Regions from separate parts of the Brevibacillus sp. FSL K6-0770 genome, predicted to be linked through region 4. Evidence: riboswitches for the same ligand, from Rfam matches in the RefSeq annotation. Region 4 holds a riboswitch; each other region holds the start of a gene.
The links. Region 4 has a riboswitch for S-adenosylmethionine ahead of NST23_RS02640 (homocysteine synthase). Riboswitches for the same ligand answer to the same signal wherever they lie in the genome.
Positions count from the first base shown of each region.

Region 1: it holds a riboswitch for S-adenosylmethionine, as region 4 does, so the genes downstream of both, NST23_RS24740 (sugar ABC transporter substrate-binding protein) here and NST23_RS02640 (homocysteine synthase) in region 4, are expected to answer to the same signal.
Region 2: it holds a riboswitch for S-adenosylmethionine, as region 4 does, so the genes downstream of both, NST23_RS23455 (2,3-diketo-5-methylthiopentyl-1-phosphate enolase) here and NST23_RS02640 (homocysteine synthase) in region 4, are expected to answer to the same signal.
Region 3: it holds a riboswitch for S-adenosylmethionine, as region 4 does, so the genes downstream of both, NST23_RS19920 (pyridoxal phosphate-dependent aminotransferase) here and NST23_RS02640 (homocysteine synthase) in region 4, are expected to answer to the same signal.

Region 1 covers NZ_JBBOBQ010000001.1:5,204,195-5,208,289, reverse strand. Annotated here, with positions in the region: gene NST23_RS24745 (ATP-binding protein) at 1-1,202, opposite strand, end outside; SAM riboswitch class I at 1,402-1,522, shown strand; gene NST23_RS24740 (sugar ABC transporter substrate-binding protein) at 1,647-2,666, shown strand; gene NST23_RS24735 (sugar ABC transporter ATP-binding protein) at 2,744-4,095, shown strand, end outside.
Region 2 covers NZ_JBBOBQ010000001.1:4,931,576-4,935,670, forward strand. Annotated here, with positions in the region: gene NST23_RS23445 (anti-sigma factor) at 1-918, opposite strand, end outside; gene NST23_RS23450 (sigma-70 family RNA polymerase sigma factor) at 915-1,391, opposite strand; SAM riboswitch class I at 1,592-1,692, shown strand; gene NST23_RS23455 (2,3-diketo-5-methylthiopentyl-1-phosphate enolase) at 1,861-3,075, shown strand; gene NST23_RS23460 (2-hydroxy-3-keto-5-methylthiopentenyl-1-phosphate phosphatase) at 3,072-3,740, shown strand; gene NST23_RS23465 (methylthioribulose 1-phosphate dehydratase) at 3,744-4,095, shown strand, end outside.
Region 3 covers NZ_JBBOBQ010000001.1:4,174,834-4,178,928, reverse strand. Annotated here, with positions in the region: gene NST23_RS19935 (methylated-DNA--[protein]-cysteine S-methyltransferase) at 1-319, opposite strand, end outside; gene moaC (cyclic pyranopterin monophosphate synthase MoaC) at 552-1,034, shown strand; gene NST23_RS19925 (MFS transporter) at 1,038-2,318, shown strand; SAM riboswitch class I at 2,415-2,528, shown strand; gene NST23_RS19920 (pyridoxal phosphate-dependent aminotransferase) at 2,613-3,794, shown strand; gene NST23_RS19915 (hypothetical protein) at 4,011-4,095, shown strand, end outside.
Region 4 covers NZ_JBBOBQ010000001.1:485,158-489,252, reverse strand. Annotated here, with positions in the region: gene NST23_RS02655 (YqzG/YhdC family protein) at 155-493, shown strand; gene NST23_RS02650 (SCO family protein) at 496-1,119, opposite strand; gene NST23_RS02645 (rhodanese-like domain-containing protein) at 1,201-1,512, opposite strand; SAM riboswitch class I at 2,075-2,183, shown strand; gene NST23_RS02640 (homocysteine synthase) at 2,274-3,575, shown strand; gene NST23_RS02635 (ArsR/SmtB family transcription factor) at 3,810-4,095, shown strand, end outside.

The DNA.
Region 1 (4,095 bases), 4.7 Mb from region 4:
TTGCTGGACACGCTTACCGACCCGCCGAACGCGTGGATGACGTGATAGGAGTACGTAAGCCCGAGACCGGTTCCGCTTGTTTTCGTCGAGAAATAAATGGACCCGAGGCGTTTGATCTGGCCTTCGTCCATCCCGATGCCGTTGTCTTTGATGATCAGCATGGCGTTGCTTTTCTCAATGAACAGCGAGAGGGACACTTTGCCGTTGACCGTCTGCTCACAAGCTTCGATCGCATTTTTGATGAAGTTGACCAAGACTTGTTTGAACTCGTCGGGATTGGCCAGAATCGTGACAGGCTTTTCATAAGCTTGCAGCTCCAGCTCGACATTGTGCATATTGGCAAAAGGCAGCATGACTTCCCGCACGACGTAAAGCTGGTCGCATACGTTGATTAGCTCGGTGCGCTCCTTGAGCGGCTTGGACAAAGCGAGATACTCGGTCAGGATCGCTTCCGTCCGCTGGATTTCGTCCATGCTGATGCGGATGTACTGATCGGTTTTCGTAATATTTTCAGGATTTTCCTGGATCAGGCGCAAAAATCCTTTGACCGCTGTGAGCGGATTTCTCACCTCGTGAGCAAGCGATGCGGCGACATGGCTCATCGTTTCGATTTTTTCATTTTGGGCGTGTCGAATAAACAGTTCTTTGTCGGATACGCACTTGCTAAATAGCGACAACAAAAGCCAAATTCCGACAAAGTTTTGAACGGGGATCACGAACAAGTAGTAGGCAGGATGATGGGATACATAGGTGGGAAAGTATAGATAGGTCAACCCCAAAGCTACCAGGGAAAAGAGCGCGCCCGTCAAAAAAATATACAGTGTTTTCCGATAACTGGCTTTGTAACGCCGATACATCAGGAGGGAGATGGCAAAGGTGACAACCAGGGCAAGCAGCGCGAGCCAGATGCCTTCACCACCCAAATAATAGCGGTATAGCGCGGACTCGATCAGTAAGACCAGCGCGATCCGCACTCCCCCATAGACTAGGGCAAAAAATACGATGATGTGCCTGATATCGAAAATCACGCCTTCCGAGACGCTGGTCGCGAAGGTCATGGCCAGAAACATGCAAATCGAGCTGGTCACAAGAATGAAAGCGCGGCTGTAATTGCGCATTCGGTCGCGGTAATAAATATTGAACAGGACAAATGGCGTCAGAGCAAAAAACATCTGCAAAATTACTTCTTTTAGTAGAATCATCGGACATCCCCATCGCAAATTTGCATGGCTGCTTCAATCTACGATATTTCGACAAGAGCCTACACGATTCCTCCAAAATTTGGACGCAGCGGCGGAATAAATTTAAAGGAGAAAAGTTTTAAAAACCTAGTTGACAGATGGGTAAAACACGGATTATAGTCTCTATATACTAATACAAAGGTTTCGAAAATAATAACTACTCTTATCCAGAGAAGGCTGAGGGAATGGCCCTATGACGCCCGGCAACCTAGCTGGCAAGATCAATGTCTTGCGAGCCAAGGTGCTAACTCCAACAGGTAGCGATACCTGACAGATAAGAGGCGCGAATCTTGTCGATCAAGCCTCTTTCATCTGTTGAAAGAGGCTTTTCCTTTTGGAAAGGGAAGGTCGTCGCCTCCTCAGCTTGCAGCACAACAAGGAACAAAGAAAAAGGGGGATTTTTCGATGAAAAAGAAACTGGGCCTTATCACATCACTCGTACTGGCAGTATCGGTGGCCTTGACCGCGTGCGGCGGCGGAGCCGATACGAAAAACACGGCGGCAAACGGCGCTTCCGGCGAAAAAGCGAAGCGGATTGCCCTGATCATGCGCCAAAATGTAGGAACGTTTTCGGCTCAATACATTAACGGTGTGAAGCAGGAAGTCGAGAAAAACGGCGGAGAGCTGACAGTATTCAACGCAGATACGGATTTGTCGAAAATGGCGTCGAATCTTGACGCTGCGGTCAACCAAAACTTTGACGGCATCCTGATTGACCACGGTACAGCGGAAGCGTTGCAACAAGGTACGCAAAAAGCTGTCGACAAAAAAATCCCGGTCGTTCTGTTCGACACAGACATCAAGCTGCCTGGCGTGCCGATTGTCGAGCAAGACGACAACAAGCTGGCAGAGCTGAGCCTGGAAAAGCTGGCGGCAGATTCCGGCGGCAAAGGCAACATCGTGAAAATTTGGGTGGCAGGCTTTGCTCCGATGGAAAAACGTCAGGTGACTTATGAAGCGTTCCTGAAAAAATATCCGGATATCAAGGAAGTCGCCGCTTTCGGTTCCGCGACAAACAACACAGCGCTGGATACCCAAGCACAGATGGAAGCCATCCTGAAAAAATATCCGAACAAAGGCGACATCACGGCTGTATGGGCATCTTGGGATGAATTTGCCAAAGGGGCAACCCGTGCGATCTTGCAAGCAGGCCGCACAGAAATCAAAGTATACGGCATCGACCTGAGTGATGAAGACCTGCAACTGATCCAGGAAGCAAATTCGCCATGGGCAGCGACTGCAGCCGTAGATCCATCGAACATCGGACGCACTCACGCAGCGGCTATTTTCCAAAAAATCAAAGGCGAGCAAGTGCCAGACAGCGTGAAGCTGAATCCGGTGTTGGTGAAACAAGAAGATTTGCCTAAGGACAAAAAAGTGACAATGGGCGACTTGTCCCAGTACGTGAAAGAGTGGGGCAAGTAAGCATATAAAGCTGGTTGATTTGGCTATTCCCGTTGATCAGTCAACGGGAATCTTGCTTATTTAAGGGGGTGCGAAAAGTGTCCAGCTTGCAGATGAAAGGGATTGTGAAGCAGTTCTCCGGCGTTCCTGCGCTGCGTTCGGTCGATTTTGAGGTCAAGGCTGGCGAGGTTCATGCGCTTTTAGGGGCGAATGGAGCGGGGAAAAGTACCTTGATGAAAATTTTGACGGGCGCGTATCAGTCTGACGGGGGGAGCATCACGATTGACGGCAAAGAGGTGTCGATCCAATCGCCCCAGGATGCGAAAGCTTTAGGCATCCAGTGCGTGTACCAGGAAGTGGATACGGCGCTGATCCCGTACTTGAGCGTGACGGAAAACATTTTGCTCGATCAGATTGTCTCGGCAGGCCGCAAAGGATTCATGAACTGGCCGAGCTTGCACAAGGAAGCGGAAAGCATTTTGCAGAGCTTCGGCTTTTCCATCCCTGTGCGCATGCTCGTCGAGGAATGTACGCTGTCCGAAAAGCAACTGATCCTGATTGCCCGCGCGACCGTGCAAAAAGCGAAGTACGTCATTTTTGACGAACCGACAGCTCCGTTGAGCACGAAGGAGAGCGAGCGGCTGTTTCTCATCATTGACCAGTTGAAAAAAGCGGGTGTCGGGATCATCTACATTTCCCATCGCCTGCCGGAAATTTTTGAGATATGCGACCGAATCACGATCATGCGGGACGGTCAACTGATCGTGACGAGCGAGACGTCCCACACGACGATGGATGAGGTCATCGGCAACATGCTGGGCAAAAGCTTCGAGGAAGAGTTCCCGAAAGTCGAAGTGCCTGTAGGCGGGGTGCTTCTGGAAGCTGCGGGAGTGGCTGGCGGCAAGGTTCGCCGCGCCGATTTGAGCGTTCGCGAAGGCGAGATTGTCGGGATTGTCGGGCTGGTTGGAGCCGGGAAGACGGAACTGGCGAGACTTTTGTTCGGAGCGGATACCGCCGAGGCGGGACAAGTCAGGCTGAGCGGCAAAGAGGTGCGGCTGCGGTCGCCGAAGGACGCTGTTGATGCGGGAATCGTCCTCGTACCGGAAGAACGGCGCAAAGAAGGCATTTTTGTCGAGGAATCTGTCCAGAACAACTTGTCTGTCTCCGCTTTGGAGAAGTGGTCGCGGCTCGGATTTGTCCGCAGAGGGGCAGAAGCGAAGCAGGCGAGGGAGCTGGTGAGCCGTCTGGGCGTAAAGACGGCAGACATCACACAGCTGGTTGGCTACCTCAGCGGAGGAAACCAGCAAAAAGTCGCGATTGGCAAATGGCTGGATACGGATGCGCAAGTGTTCATGTTCGACGAGCCGACCAAAGGCGTCGACATCGGGGCGAAAAGCGATATTTACCGCCTGATTGGAAAGCTGGCGGAGCAGGGCAAGGGCGTTCTCTA
Region 2 (4,095 bases), 4.4 Mb from region 4:
GTTGACCTGAATCGGAGCCGCTCCGTAATTCAGCTCGTGCTCCGCAAATCCCCATGCTTCTCCCGGCCCCAAGAGCAGGTAGCCGTCTTTTTGGTCTTCGTGCCTGGCTTCCACTCCGGTGTCCACTGCCAACCAGACCGTATCCTGGTTGGCGGAGCTGATGTAGCGGGAGATTCGCTCATAATACTGCTCGTACGTCAAAAAATCAGCAAAAGAGACAGCCAGCTGGGCAACGGTTCCTTCGGGGAGCTTCTCCAAAGTCGTCCAGGCTGGCGTGCGCCAATGCGCCAGTTCGTCTGCGTCCGGTTTTTGCCCGCTTTGAAGCGGATAGCGGAAAAACAGCTTTTGCTCCCTGACTCCGTTGGTCCATTGCGGCTTGGCGTTGACGTTCCACAACACGTTGGTGCTTTCAAAGCGGCCCGCGTTTTTGATGTCCGCCCCTACTCGCTCGCGAAGTTCCATCCGGATGCTGCCGTACAGCAGTCCCACCTGCGAGCCGCTGCTGCCCACGCTGACACCCGGCTGCGTAAAATTGACCATGTCCTTCGCTACCCGGTGCAGATCATCGTGCATCGACGACCCTACCCATCCGTTGACGCCCAGAAATACCACGCCAATTACAAACGGGATGGCAAAAGCGTACACGGAACTGAGCAAGCGATTTTTCCATTTTCCCCGCCGGACAATCGCCCTCTGCTTCGCTTCGGAAAGCTGGCTGTGCCCGCCCTCGTCCAGCGCGTCGAGTTCCCGTGGTTGCTGCTCTCCTTCTTCGCCCAGCAAAAGCCGCTCCAGCCGCTCTGCGCATGCCTCATCGGCTGCCAGCTCCTCGCCAAGCCGCTTTGCTTCTTCCCCTGTCAGTTCCCCTCTCAAATAAGCGAGCAGCTTTTGCTCGCGATCATGACCGTTTTGGTGCGTCATGGCCCTTCCTCCTTCCACAGCTTTCGCATCTTTTGCCGACCGCGAAACAGCGAGCGTTTGACGTCCGCCAGTTCGATCTCCAACACCTCTGCCATTTCCGCGTAGGAAAATTGCATGGCTGACAGCAAAATGACCTGTCGTTGCTTGGGCGGCAATTGCTCCAGATGCGCATATGCCTCTTTCCACAATTCCTGAGCGACCAACAGTTCCGCCGGGTCGCTCGCGGATGCGTCCGGTCGTTCCGGCATCTTTTCCATGTAGTCGACTGGCCGCCGCTTTTGCTTGCGGTGCCAATCGATAAAAGCGTGGTAAGCGACCTTGAACAGCCATGGCCTGACCTTTTCGCCGCGGTAGTCTTCCAGGGAGGCATACGCCCGGAAAAAAACCTCCTGCGTCAAGTCCTCCGCATGCCTGGTATCGCGTGTCAGCCGGAAAAGGTAGCGGTATATGTCGTTTACATGCATCTGGTACACATACTCCAAGCCTACTTTCCCAATGCCTCCACATCCCTTCTTTACGTACCACGCCCTCTAGCGAAAAAAGTTTCACTTCCGGCCACTTTTTCCCTCTCTACAGAGAGCACATTCCGGCAAAAAACAAAGATTGACTACGGACAACAGAAGTCATATCATGGGTGTAGCACACACGGCTGACTGGCCTGTGAACCACATAACTCTTATCGCGAGCTGGCTGAGGGACTGGCCCTATGATGCCCGGCAACCGGCGCTATTTTTTCTTGAATAGCGAAACGGTGCTAATTCCAACGGATAAGAGTCGGTACGAGAAGCGGCATTGCTGCGTCTTCTGTCCCGACTACTGACCCGAGAGATGAGAGGAGACGAGACGTTTTTATAGTCGACAACCGCCTCCCCGCTCTGGGGAGGCTTTTTTACATGCCCGAAAGCTTCACGAAACTTTTCAAGCTGCCCAAGGAGGACTAGCATGAGTGATCAACGCATCCTCGTCACTTATTTGACGCAAGCCAAAGACTTACACAAAAAAGCAGCCGCCATCGCCGTTGGCATGACGGTCGGCTCCTGGACGGATTTGCCCGCAGCGAAGCAAGCTGAGCTGGCTCCTTATCTCGGGGAAGCCGTGAGCGCTACGCCGCTTGAGACATTGGAAAACGGCGAGACGCGCGGACTGATCACCGTCAGCTACCCGACGCGCAATTTTACGCACGACATTCCTTCGCTTTTGACCGGAATCTTCGGGAAACTGTCCATGGACGGAAAAATCAAGCTGGTGGACATCACTTTCCCTGAGTCGTTTCTACAAGCTTTTCCCGGACCAAAGTTCGGCATTGACGGACTGCGCGGACGTTTGGATGCACAAAACCGCCCGCTGTTGATGAGCATTTTCAAATCTTGCCTCGGTCTTCCCTTCGAAGATTTGAAGACGCAATTCCGGGCACAGGCGCTCGGTGGCGTCGATCTGGTCAAAGATGACGAAATCTTCTTCGCAGACGATCGCGCGCCGTTTTTGGAGCGTATCCGCGCCTTCAAGGAGATCGCGCAGGAGACAGAAGCGCAAACTGGCAAGCCTGTCCTCTACGCGGCCAACCTGACTGGCCCGATCAACGAGCTGAACGAAAAAGCAAAGCGTGCCGTGGAAGCTGGCGCAGATTGCCTGCTGTTCAACGTCCTCGCTTTTGGCTTCGATGCCTTGCACCGCCTGGCAGCCGATCCGGACGTCAACATCCCGATCATGGCCCACCCCGCTCTCGCTGGCGCTTACTATCCGTCGCCTGATTACGGGATCGCCACTCCGCTTTTGCTCGGCACCCTGATGCGAATTGCCGGAGCAGACCTGGTGCTGTTCCCGTCGCCATATGGCAACGTCGCCCTGGACAAAACAGAAGCGCTGCAACTGGCGACCAACTTGACCACTCCGTTGGAAGGCGTGCGCCGCTCGTTCCCGGTTCCATCAGCCGGCATCCATCCGGGACTCGTCCCGCAGCTTTATGCGGATTTCGGTCTGGACCAAATCGTCAATGCTGGCGGCGGCATTCACGGACATCCGGGCGGCGCTACCGCAGGGGCCAAAGCGTTCGTCGATGCAATCGCAGCAGTCACGGCTGGACACACCCTGGGAGAAGCGGCGAACCAATCGCCTGAACTGGCGGCAGCCCTGGAGAAATGGGGTGGCGCACGATGAGCAAAAAGCTCGTGCTGTTCTGCGATTTTGACGGAACCATTACGGAAAAAGACAACATCGTCGCGATTGTAAAAAAATTCGCTCCCCCTGAGTGGGAAGCTCTTACCGAACAAATTTTGTCGCAAAAAATCAGCGTACAGGAAGGCGTCGGCAAGCTGTTTCAGCTCTTGCCCTCCTCCCTGCGCCAGAACATTGTGGACTACATCGTGAACGAAGCGACCATTCGCCCCGGCTTTGCCGATTTTGTCCGCTTTTGCCGCGAGGAAGGCATCGAACTGCTGATCACGAGCGGCGGCATCGACTTTTTCGTAAAGCCGATCCTCGCTCCGTTTGATTTGGATCATGTCCCGATTTACTGCAACGGCAGCGACTTCTCCGGAGAGAACATCACGATTACGTGGCCGCATTCCTGCGACGAGCATTGCACAAACGGCTGTGGCATGTGCAAGACAACCATTATTCGCCGCTACGATCCCGCCACTCACTATCGTGTCGTCATTGGTGATTCCATCACTGACCTGGCTGGCGCCAAAATTGCCGATTTCGTGATCGCCCGCTCCTTCCTCGCGCAAAAAGCCGAGGAACTACAGCTGTCACACAGCACTTTCGCCACCTTCCACGACGTGATCGCCACACTTACGCAACTGAAACAGGAGGTTGTCTGACACATGACCGCAACACTCGAACAGCGTCTGGACGCGTTTCGTCGTCTCGATGACGCCAAGCTGACATTTGCCCGCCGGGACTGGTTTCCCGGCACAAGCGGCAATCTCTCCATCAAGATTCAAGACGAGCCGCTGCAATTTGCCGTGACGGCAAGCGGCAAGGACAAGACGAAGCTGTCGCCGGAAGACTATCTGGTGGTCGATCAAGACTCCCGTCCCGTGGAGGCAACCTCGCTCAAGCCGTCCGCCGAAACGTTGATCCACGCAGTCGTCTATCAAAAGTTTGCCAAAGCAGGTGCCTGCTTCCACGTCCATACGGTCTGGAACAATCTCATCTCCGAGCTGTACTTCGGCC
Region 3 (4,095 bases), 3.7 Mb from region 4:
CCGTCTGTCCGTACGGAATTTGCTGCAACGCCTGCCAAACCGCTTGTTGAAAAGGAGTGCCCGACAGATCGTGGGCGACTGAAAACTGCTGGCGTTCTCCCTGCAAATACTCGATGATCTCTTTGGCGTACGGAGCCAGCCGAGCCGCATCCTGGACGAGAGCGTATCGGGGTTTGCGCCGCGCTGCCCATTGTGCCAATTCGTCAATCGGGTGGTGATTGGAGCCGACGAAAGCAAGTCCCTTCTCTGTTGCTGCGATGTACAGACTCCACTCGCCATGCTCTACTTTTGCCCAGTATATGTGCTGATTTTTGTTCATTTTGTTTGCGCCTCCTTAACAGTTGCCAATGTACGCACAGTATACCTTTGTTTTCGCGATTCCGTACGTTTTCGGCAATAAATCAGCAAGATAGTGAAAGCGGTGCGACATGATTTGCCAAAGACAAATCTCGCGGTGTTCCCATTGCTTTTCGCAAGCGGCGGGAGTAAGGTAGAAGAAGCAAAGTTGTAAGCGGGTTACGGGATCGTACAAATGGAGGACGAACAGGAACATGAGTGATCAACTGACGCATTTTAATGAACAAAACCGTGCACGCATGGTGGATGTTTCGGAAAAAGACATCACCAAGCGGGAGGCCGTAGCGGAAAGCAAAATCGTCATGAAGCCCGAGACGCTTCAGCGTATTCGCGAAGGGCGGGTAGAGAAGGGGGATGTGCTGGCAGTCGCGCAAGTAGCGGGAGTCATGGCTGCGAAAAAGACGTGGGACATCATTCCGATGTGTCATCCGCTTTCCTTGACCGGGATTGATATTCGCTTCACTTTTGAAAACGAGACGACGCTGGGCCTGGAAGCAAGCGTGCGGACGACCGGAAAAACAGGCGTCGAGATGGAAGCTTTGACAGCGGTAAGCGTTGCTGCTCTTACGGTGTACGACATGTGCAAGGCGATGGACAAAGGCATGGTCATCGGGCCGACCTGTCTGTTGAGCAAATCAGGCGGAAAGAACGGCGATTTTCGTCGGGGAGAGAACTAGATTATGAGACAGAAATGGGAATCCTATCCGAGCAGCATTCGTCTTCTGGCGGTTGCTGCCATCATTTTTTCTACGGGTATGGCATGTATATGGCCGCTCGTCACGATTTACATTCACGATTACTTGGGGAAGCCGCTGCCTGTAGCGGGTTTTTTGCTGTTATTGAACCAGGGCGCGTTTTTGATCGGAAGCATCACGGGTGGCATGCTGTTTGACCGCTGGGGAAGAATGCGGACGATCATAATCGGCTCTGTCGGCATTATTTTGATTACAATCGGTCTTGGACTTACGCACGATTTTACCGTGTATACGATCCTGCTGCTGTTAAACGGGCTGTTCTACGGAACGCTGTCTCCTGTCATGAACGCGCTGGCGGTCGTTTTGTGGCCGGAAGGCGGGCGCAAAGGAATCAACATGATTTACGTCGCGTTGAATGCGGGAGTGGCGGCAGGCTCGGCGCTGGGCGGACTTTTGGCGAGCGTATCGTTTTCCTGGACCTTTTTCGGGAACGCACTCACGCAAATGATCGTTCTCGCCATCTTCGTGATCTTTTTGCCGCGCCATCTGAAAGCGGCGGAGAATCGGCCACTGCCTGCTTCGCCAGCGGGCGAGTCGGACACGAGCAAGACCGATGCTGACGGACAGCTTGGCGCACATGGCGCAGGAGAGCTTCAGCCAACGCGAAAAGTGGTTTGGGGAGCCTTGCTGTTTTTGTGCAGCGGCTTGCTGATCAGCTGGATTGTGTACGTGCAATGGACGACGGTGTTGTCGACTTACATGCAATCTTTGGGCATCTCCTTGCGCCAGTACAGCTTGCTGTGGACGCTGAATGGCGGCTTGATCCTGTTTGGTCAACCGCTGATCGCCTGGGTCATTCGCCGCTTTGCTCGCACGCTGAAAGCGCAAATGCTGCTCGGCTCCTACGTCTTTGCCTTGTCGATGCTGATTTTGTCGCAGTCGACCTCCTATGCGGGCTTCGTCGCCGCAATGTTTATCATGACGTTGGGCGAAATGCTCGTCTGGCCAGCCGTTCCTGCCGTAGCCGCACAAATTACGCCAGCAGGACGGGAAGGCTTTATTCAAGGGCTGATCGCGGGAACAGGCTCGGCAGGGCGGATGCTCGGACCGTTGCTCGGCGCGATCATTTTCCAGCACTTTCAGGCGCAAGGGCTTTTGTACATCATGGCAGGGCTTGCGCTCTTGTCCGTGGCGTTTTTCGCCTTCCACACAACGTTTTTGAATCGCCGTCAAAAGGTGGCTGTGCCAACCGCAGAAAAGATGTAGCGAAAAAAGGCGAGCGCCTGCGGGGAAGCATCTTGACACGTCGAGAGCAGGCAATGTAGTATGAAGAAGATTAAAAACAGTATATTCCGTGTGATTTACTTATGAAGAGAGGCGGAGGGACTGGCCCTATGAAGCCCGGCAGCGGATCTGCGCGTGTAGCGATGCAGATGCTGTGCCAATTCCAGCAGGAGTATTCCTGACAGATAAGGACGTGACCAAGCTGATCTCCCCCTTTTTCTGTACGGAAAAAAGGGGTTTTTGCTGTATGGGCGAAAAGAAAGGAACTGAAGAGAAATGCGTATCCAACCTTCCGACATGATTGACCGACTGCCAACCCAATTTTTCGCGACGCTGGTAGCGAAAGTAAATAAAGTCATCGCCAACGGGCACGATGTGATCAACCTGGGGCAGGGAAACCCGGACTTGCCGACTCCTCCCCACATCGTAGAAGCGCTGCAAGCACATACAGCCAACCCGCTTCACCACAAGTACCCGCCTTTTTCCGGCCGACTGGAACTGAAGCAGGCTGTTGCGCACTGGTATAAACAACAATTTGACGTAGACCTTGATCCGGAAGAAGAAGTAGCGGTTTTGTTCGGCAGCAAAACAGGACTGGTGGAAATTTGCCAGGTGCTGATGAACGCAGGCGACGTCGCGCTCGTACCGGACCCGGGCTATCCGGATTACTGGTCGGGTGTGGCGGTCGTCAATGGTCGGATGTCGATGATGCCGCTGACAGCAGAAAATCAGTTTTTGCCGGACTACAGCAAAATTCCGCAAGCCGATTTGGATCGGGCCAAGCTGATGTTTTTGAACTATCCGAATAACCCGACAGCGGTGAATGCGCCGTTTGAATTTTACGAGGAAACGATTCAATTTGCCCGCAAGCATGAGATCGTCGTCTGCCACGACTTTGCCTACGGCGCGATCAGCTACGACGGCAAAAAGCCGGTCAGCTTCATGCAGGTGCCAGGGGCAAAAGAGGTCGGTGTCGAGTTTTACACTTTGTCCAAAACGTACAACATGGCTGGCTGGCGCGTAGGTGCGATGGTCGGCAACCGCGAGCTGGTGAGACTGATCAATCTGATTCAGGATCATTATTTCGTCAGCCTGTTCGGTGCTGTGCAAATGGCAGCGGTAACCGCGATGACCGAATCGCAGCAATGCGTTCGGGATTTGGTGGCTGTCTACGAAAGCAGACGCAACGCCTTGTTCTCCAATCTGCACCGCATCGGCTGGCAAGCGCCGCCGTCCCAAGGCTCGTTTTTTGCCTGGCTCCCGGTTCCAGCCGGATTCACTTCCATCGAGTTTTCCGATTTGCTCTTGGAAAAAGCGCATGTCGTCGTTGCTCCCGGTGACGGCTTCGGCCCTACCGGGGAAGGATACGTTCGCGCCGCGCTGTTGTCGAGTGAAGAACGTCTGGCCGAAGCGGTACAGCGCATTGAGAAATTAGGACTGTTTGCCAATACCAAATAGGATGAGAACGGACCGCACTTTCCTGCATGAGAAAGTGCGGTTTTTGTTTGGAAATCAGGGGATAGCAGGAGATTTTCTGGGTAAAATGTAAGGGCCATGCGTTTTTGGAAACCAAGACAGGCAAGGCGAATAAAAATCATTCTCACCGTTGACAGATAATGATTTTCATTATAGGATGGTAATGATAATTGATCTCAGCAAGAGCGGGAGGGTACTATGCGCTATCAGATTAACGGTTACACGGACATGTATACGGTGATCGCCAACGAGCGGAAGATCGGTGGAGCCATTGAAGCAGCTC
Region 4 (4,095 bases):
TCTCCAACTCGAGCAAAAGCTGGGCATCAAGCGACTGCTCCGGCCGCAAGCCCCCTTTTGCACGTGTAAGGATTTTCTACGAATGACCGCTTCAAAAAGACTTCAGACTACATGGCAAGCCCGTTTTCCAACACGAAAAAGGAGAGCCTCCGCCATGCATTCTTCCATGAACATGTTCCTCACGCGCAGCTTTCTCGCTACACTGGCCGCAAGTTTGCTGCTGTTCTTTTTCCAGTATGCCCCAGCAAATGCCCAGCCGCCATATGCCAAATGGGGCAGATTGGCGATGCAGGAAACGATGCAAAAATATCCGCACGCGCAAATCGTAGACTATTTGCATGTCGGGCGCATAGCAAAAACGCCCACCACGTCAGAGGAGACGTTCAAGCTCTTGCTCCAGCAGGGCAATCGCAGGTGGGCGCTTCTTGTGCATATTGAATTTGAAAACCAAACGGAACGAGTCGTGAACATCACGTACGAAGAAACCGTCTGAGTCTAGTCAGCGAGCTGTTCCATTTCTTTCATCATTTGCTCCATGTCCATGTCCGCCGCCATGCCGTAAGCACGGCGCATGTTGCCGTCACCGTCGACGAGGAACATGCGTGCGGTGTGGGCAAAAGAACCGTCAGGCTGCTTCAGTACCGCGATCCCGAAGTCTTTCGTTACTTTTTCCACCGCCTGGGCATCTCCGCGCAAAAACTTCCAGCCGCTTTGATCAGCCTTGAACTTCGCTGCATACTGCTGCAAAACCTCAGCCGTATCAAAGTCGGGGTCGAAGGTGATCGAGACAAACTCAACCTTGTTGCCGAACAGCTTTTTCTCCTTCAACTGATCCTGAAGCTTGGACATGTTGTACGTCGTTGCCGGGCAAATATCAGGGCAATTGGTAAACATGAACTCGACAAGGCGCACCTTGCCTTTGCCTTGCGAGAACGTATAGGAAGTTCCGTCACTGTTGTCCAACGAAAAGTCCGCGATCGGCTTCATCACCGGAATCGGATCTTTTGCCAAGTATTTGTAGCCGAACACACCTACAATCGCAAGGATAATCAAGCCTGCCAGCACCGTAAACCAATGGCGCTGCAACGCTGACCCTTGTTGCTGTGCTCCTTCACTCACGATTTCCTGCCTCCCCTGCACATCTCATGCGCCATCCCGCTTTGCTTGCAGCGGCGAGCAGCGCACATTTTCTCTGTCTTTCTAGACTTCTTTTTCCCCAGGCCATGCCAGCATTCCGCCTACCATATTGGCAGCGTCAAAGCCAAGCTCACACAAATATTCAGTTGCCCGGTGGCTGCGTGCGCCGCTTCGGCACACCATGATGACCGGAATGTCTTTGTCCAGCTCGTCGGTGCGATGCGGCAAAAAGCCGAGCGGAATCAGCTTGGCCTCTTTGATATGGCCTTCGTTCCACTCCTCCACCTCGCGTACATCAATCACCTGAAGCTGTTCTTTTGCCGCGAGCTTTTCCAGCAGCTCTTGTGGTGTAATTTCCTTCACGCCATGGCTCATCGCGTTTTTTCCTCCTATATGTACAATCGTTTAGTCGTTTTCTGCCATTTCCATCATATCATAGGCCCCAGGCGTTTTCTAACGGCGGGAGCTGCGAAAGCGCCGAGATATAGGGGCAATTTTGTGACAGCAAGGCTCGGTTGCTTGCAAGTTCAAAGAATTTACAAAAATGACCATAAAATTATAAAATTACAAGTAAAAAACCATGTCTGCCAGTTCATGAAAAAGAACGCTGATAATTGATGAAGCTTAGCGTGAGGGGGAGTTATTTCTATGATGTATGTCCTTGGAATTTTGGCTGTTTGCACTCTGGCTGCGGTCCTCTTGTATGCCAAAAAAGGAAAACAATCTCGTAAGGCAACTCATTTGGTTTCAGATGAAGGAAACCCTCATACAAACCATGTAAACAGAGCTTACCAGACAGGCTCTCTGGATCTTATGGGCAACAGCATGAACGGGTAAATCTTTAAAATCCACAAAATCCACCCCGATAACTTAATCATTTGATGTTGACAGCGAAGTATGGTTTTTCATACAATTATGACAACAACTGAAAGCTACATTTTCATCAAGAGCGGTGGAGGGACAGGCCCTATGAAACCCGGCAACCAGCAAGCGAGTCTTGCGCGGTGCTAATTCCTGCAGAATCCATAGATTCTGAGAGATGAACGCACACCCGTGCATAGCCGGAGCCTTCTTCTACTCAGGAGAACGCTCCGTTTTTTTATTTCCTTACCCCCATATAAAAAGGAGAGATGATCATGTCTGACCAACAACAATGGAAACCGGAAACGCTCGCCGTACACGGCGGACAGGAGGTAGACCCGGTAACAGGCTCGCGCGCGGTTCCGATCTACCAAACGACTTCCTACGTCTTCCGTGACACGGAGCATGCTGCCAACCTGTTTGCTTTGAAAGAGTTTGGCAACATCTACACGCGCATCATGAATCCGACCCAAGACGCATTTGAAAAGCGCGTCGCTCTGCTCGAAGGCGGCGTAGGTGCGCTGGCAACCTCTTCCGGTCAGGCAGCCATCACCTTCTCGATTTTGAATATTGCGCAAGCGGGCGACGAGATTGTCGCATCCAGCAGCTTGTATGGCGGGACGTACAACCTTTTTGCCCATACGCTGCCACGCCTGGGCATCAAAGTACACTTTGTGGATCAGTCCAATCCGGACAACTTCCGCGCGTTCATCAACGATAATACCAAGGCGCTCTTTTGCGAGACGATCGGCAACCCTCGCATCGACGTGGCCGACTTGCAGGCAATTGCGGACATCGCGCACGAAAACGGCGTGCCGCTGATTGTCGACAATACATTCGCTTCGCCAATCCTGACCCGTCCGTTCGAGCACGGAGCTGACATCGTCGTTCACTCCACGACCAAATTCATCGGCGGACACGGCACGGCGATTGGCGGCATTATCGTAGATTCCGGCAAATTCGACTGGAACAACGGCAAATTCCCTGGTCTGACGACGCCAGACCCAAGCTATCACGGAGTCGTTTATACAGAAGCAGTCGGCCCGCTCGCCTACATCATCAAAGCGCGCGTGCAACTGCAACGCGATATCGGCGCTGCCGTAGCTCCTATCAACTCTTTCCTGTTCCTGCAAGGTCTGGAGACACTCCACCTGCGCATGGAGCGCCACAGCCAAAACGCACTCGCGGTAGCGAAATTCCTCGCCGAGCATCCGGCAGTGGAATGGGTCAGCTACCCAGGTCTTGAAGGCGACGCCAACTACGCACTCGCGCAAAAATATTTGCCAAAAGGCGCTGGCGCCATCCTCACCTTCGGCATCCGCGGCGGCGTGCAAGCAGGCAAAACATTGATCGAATCCGTAAAGCTCTTCTCTCATTTGGCAAACGTAGGCGACTCCAAGTCGCTCGTTATCCATCCGGCGAGCACGACGCACCAGCAAATGAACGAAGCGGAGCAATTAACGGCAGGAGTAACTCCCGGATTGATCCGTCTGTCTGTCGGAACAGAGGCGATCGAAGACATCATCGGCGATTTGAAGCAAGCTTTGGAAGCAGCTGTTGCCGTGAGCAAGGTATAGGTTTTCCTACAACACCATACCTTTTCATTCAAGCGAAAACGAAAAAACCACTCTCGTCAGGGAAGTGGTTTTTTCGTTTTTTTGTGTCTTTCACTGGATAGTCTCAACTAAATCAGCAGAGAAAAAAGAACAGATGCGAAAATCATTGAACTATTCATTCTAAATAACTTGAATTAACAGTTCGAATATTTTAGAATTTGATCTATGAAAAAAATGGGAAAAGGGTGATCCGCTTTGAAAATATGGAACATCGGCAGTGCACGCACCACCTACCAGCTCGACTTCGCTTGCTCACCGCTTTTTGAAGCCGCACTCGGAATCGCCGTCGCCACTTACGATCAAATTCACCACACGCTGGAGCATCCGCCTGAGCACTGGAGCAGCATGCTGAGCGCGCTTCCGCAATCCGTCCAGCTTGAAGTTGATTACGCCAAAAGGCACAACACTTGGAAGACGTTGCTGCAACTGCTCCACCACCAGCCTTTTGCCGATCTCGAATCGTTTTTGCATGTTGTCAGCG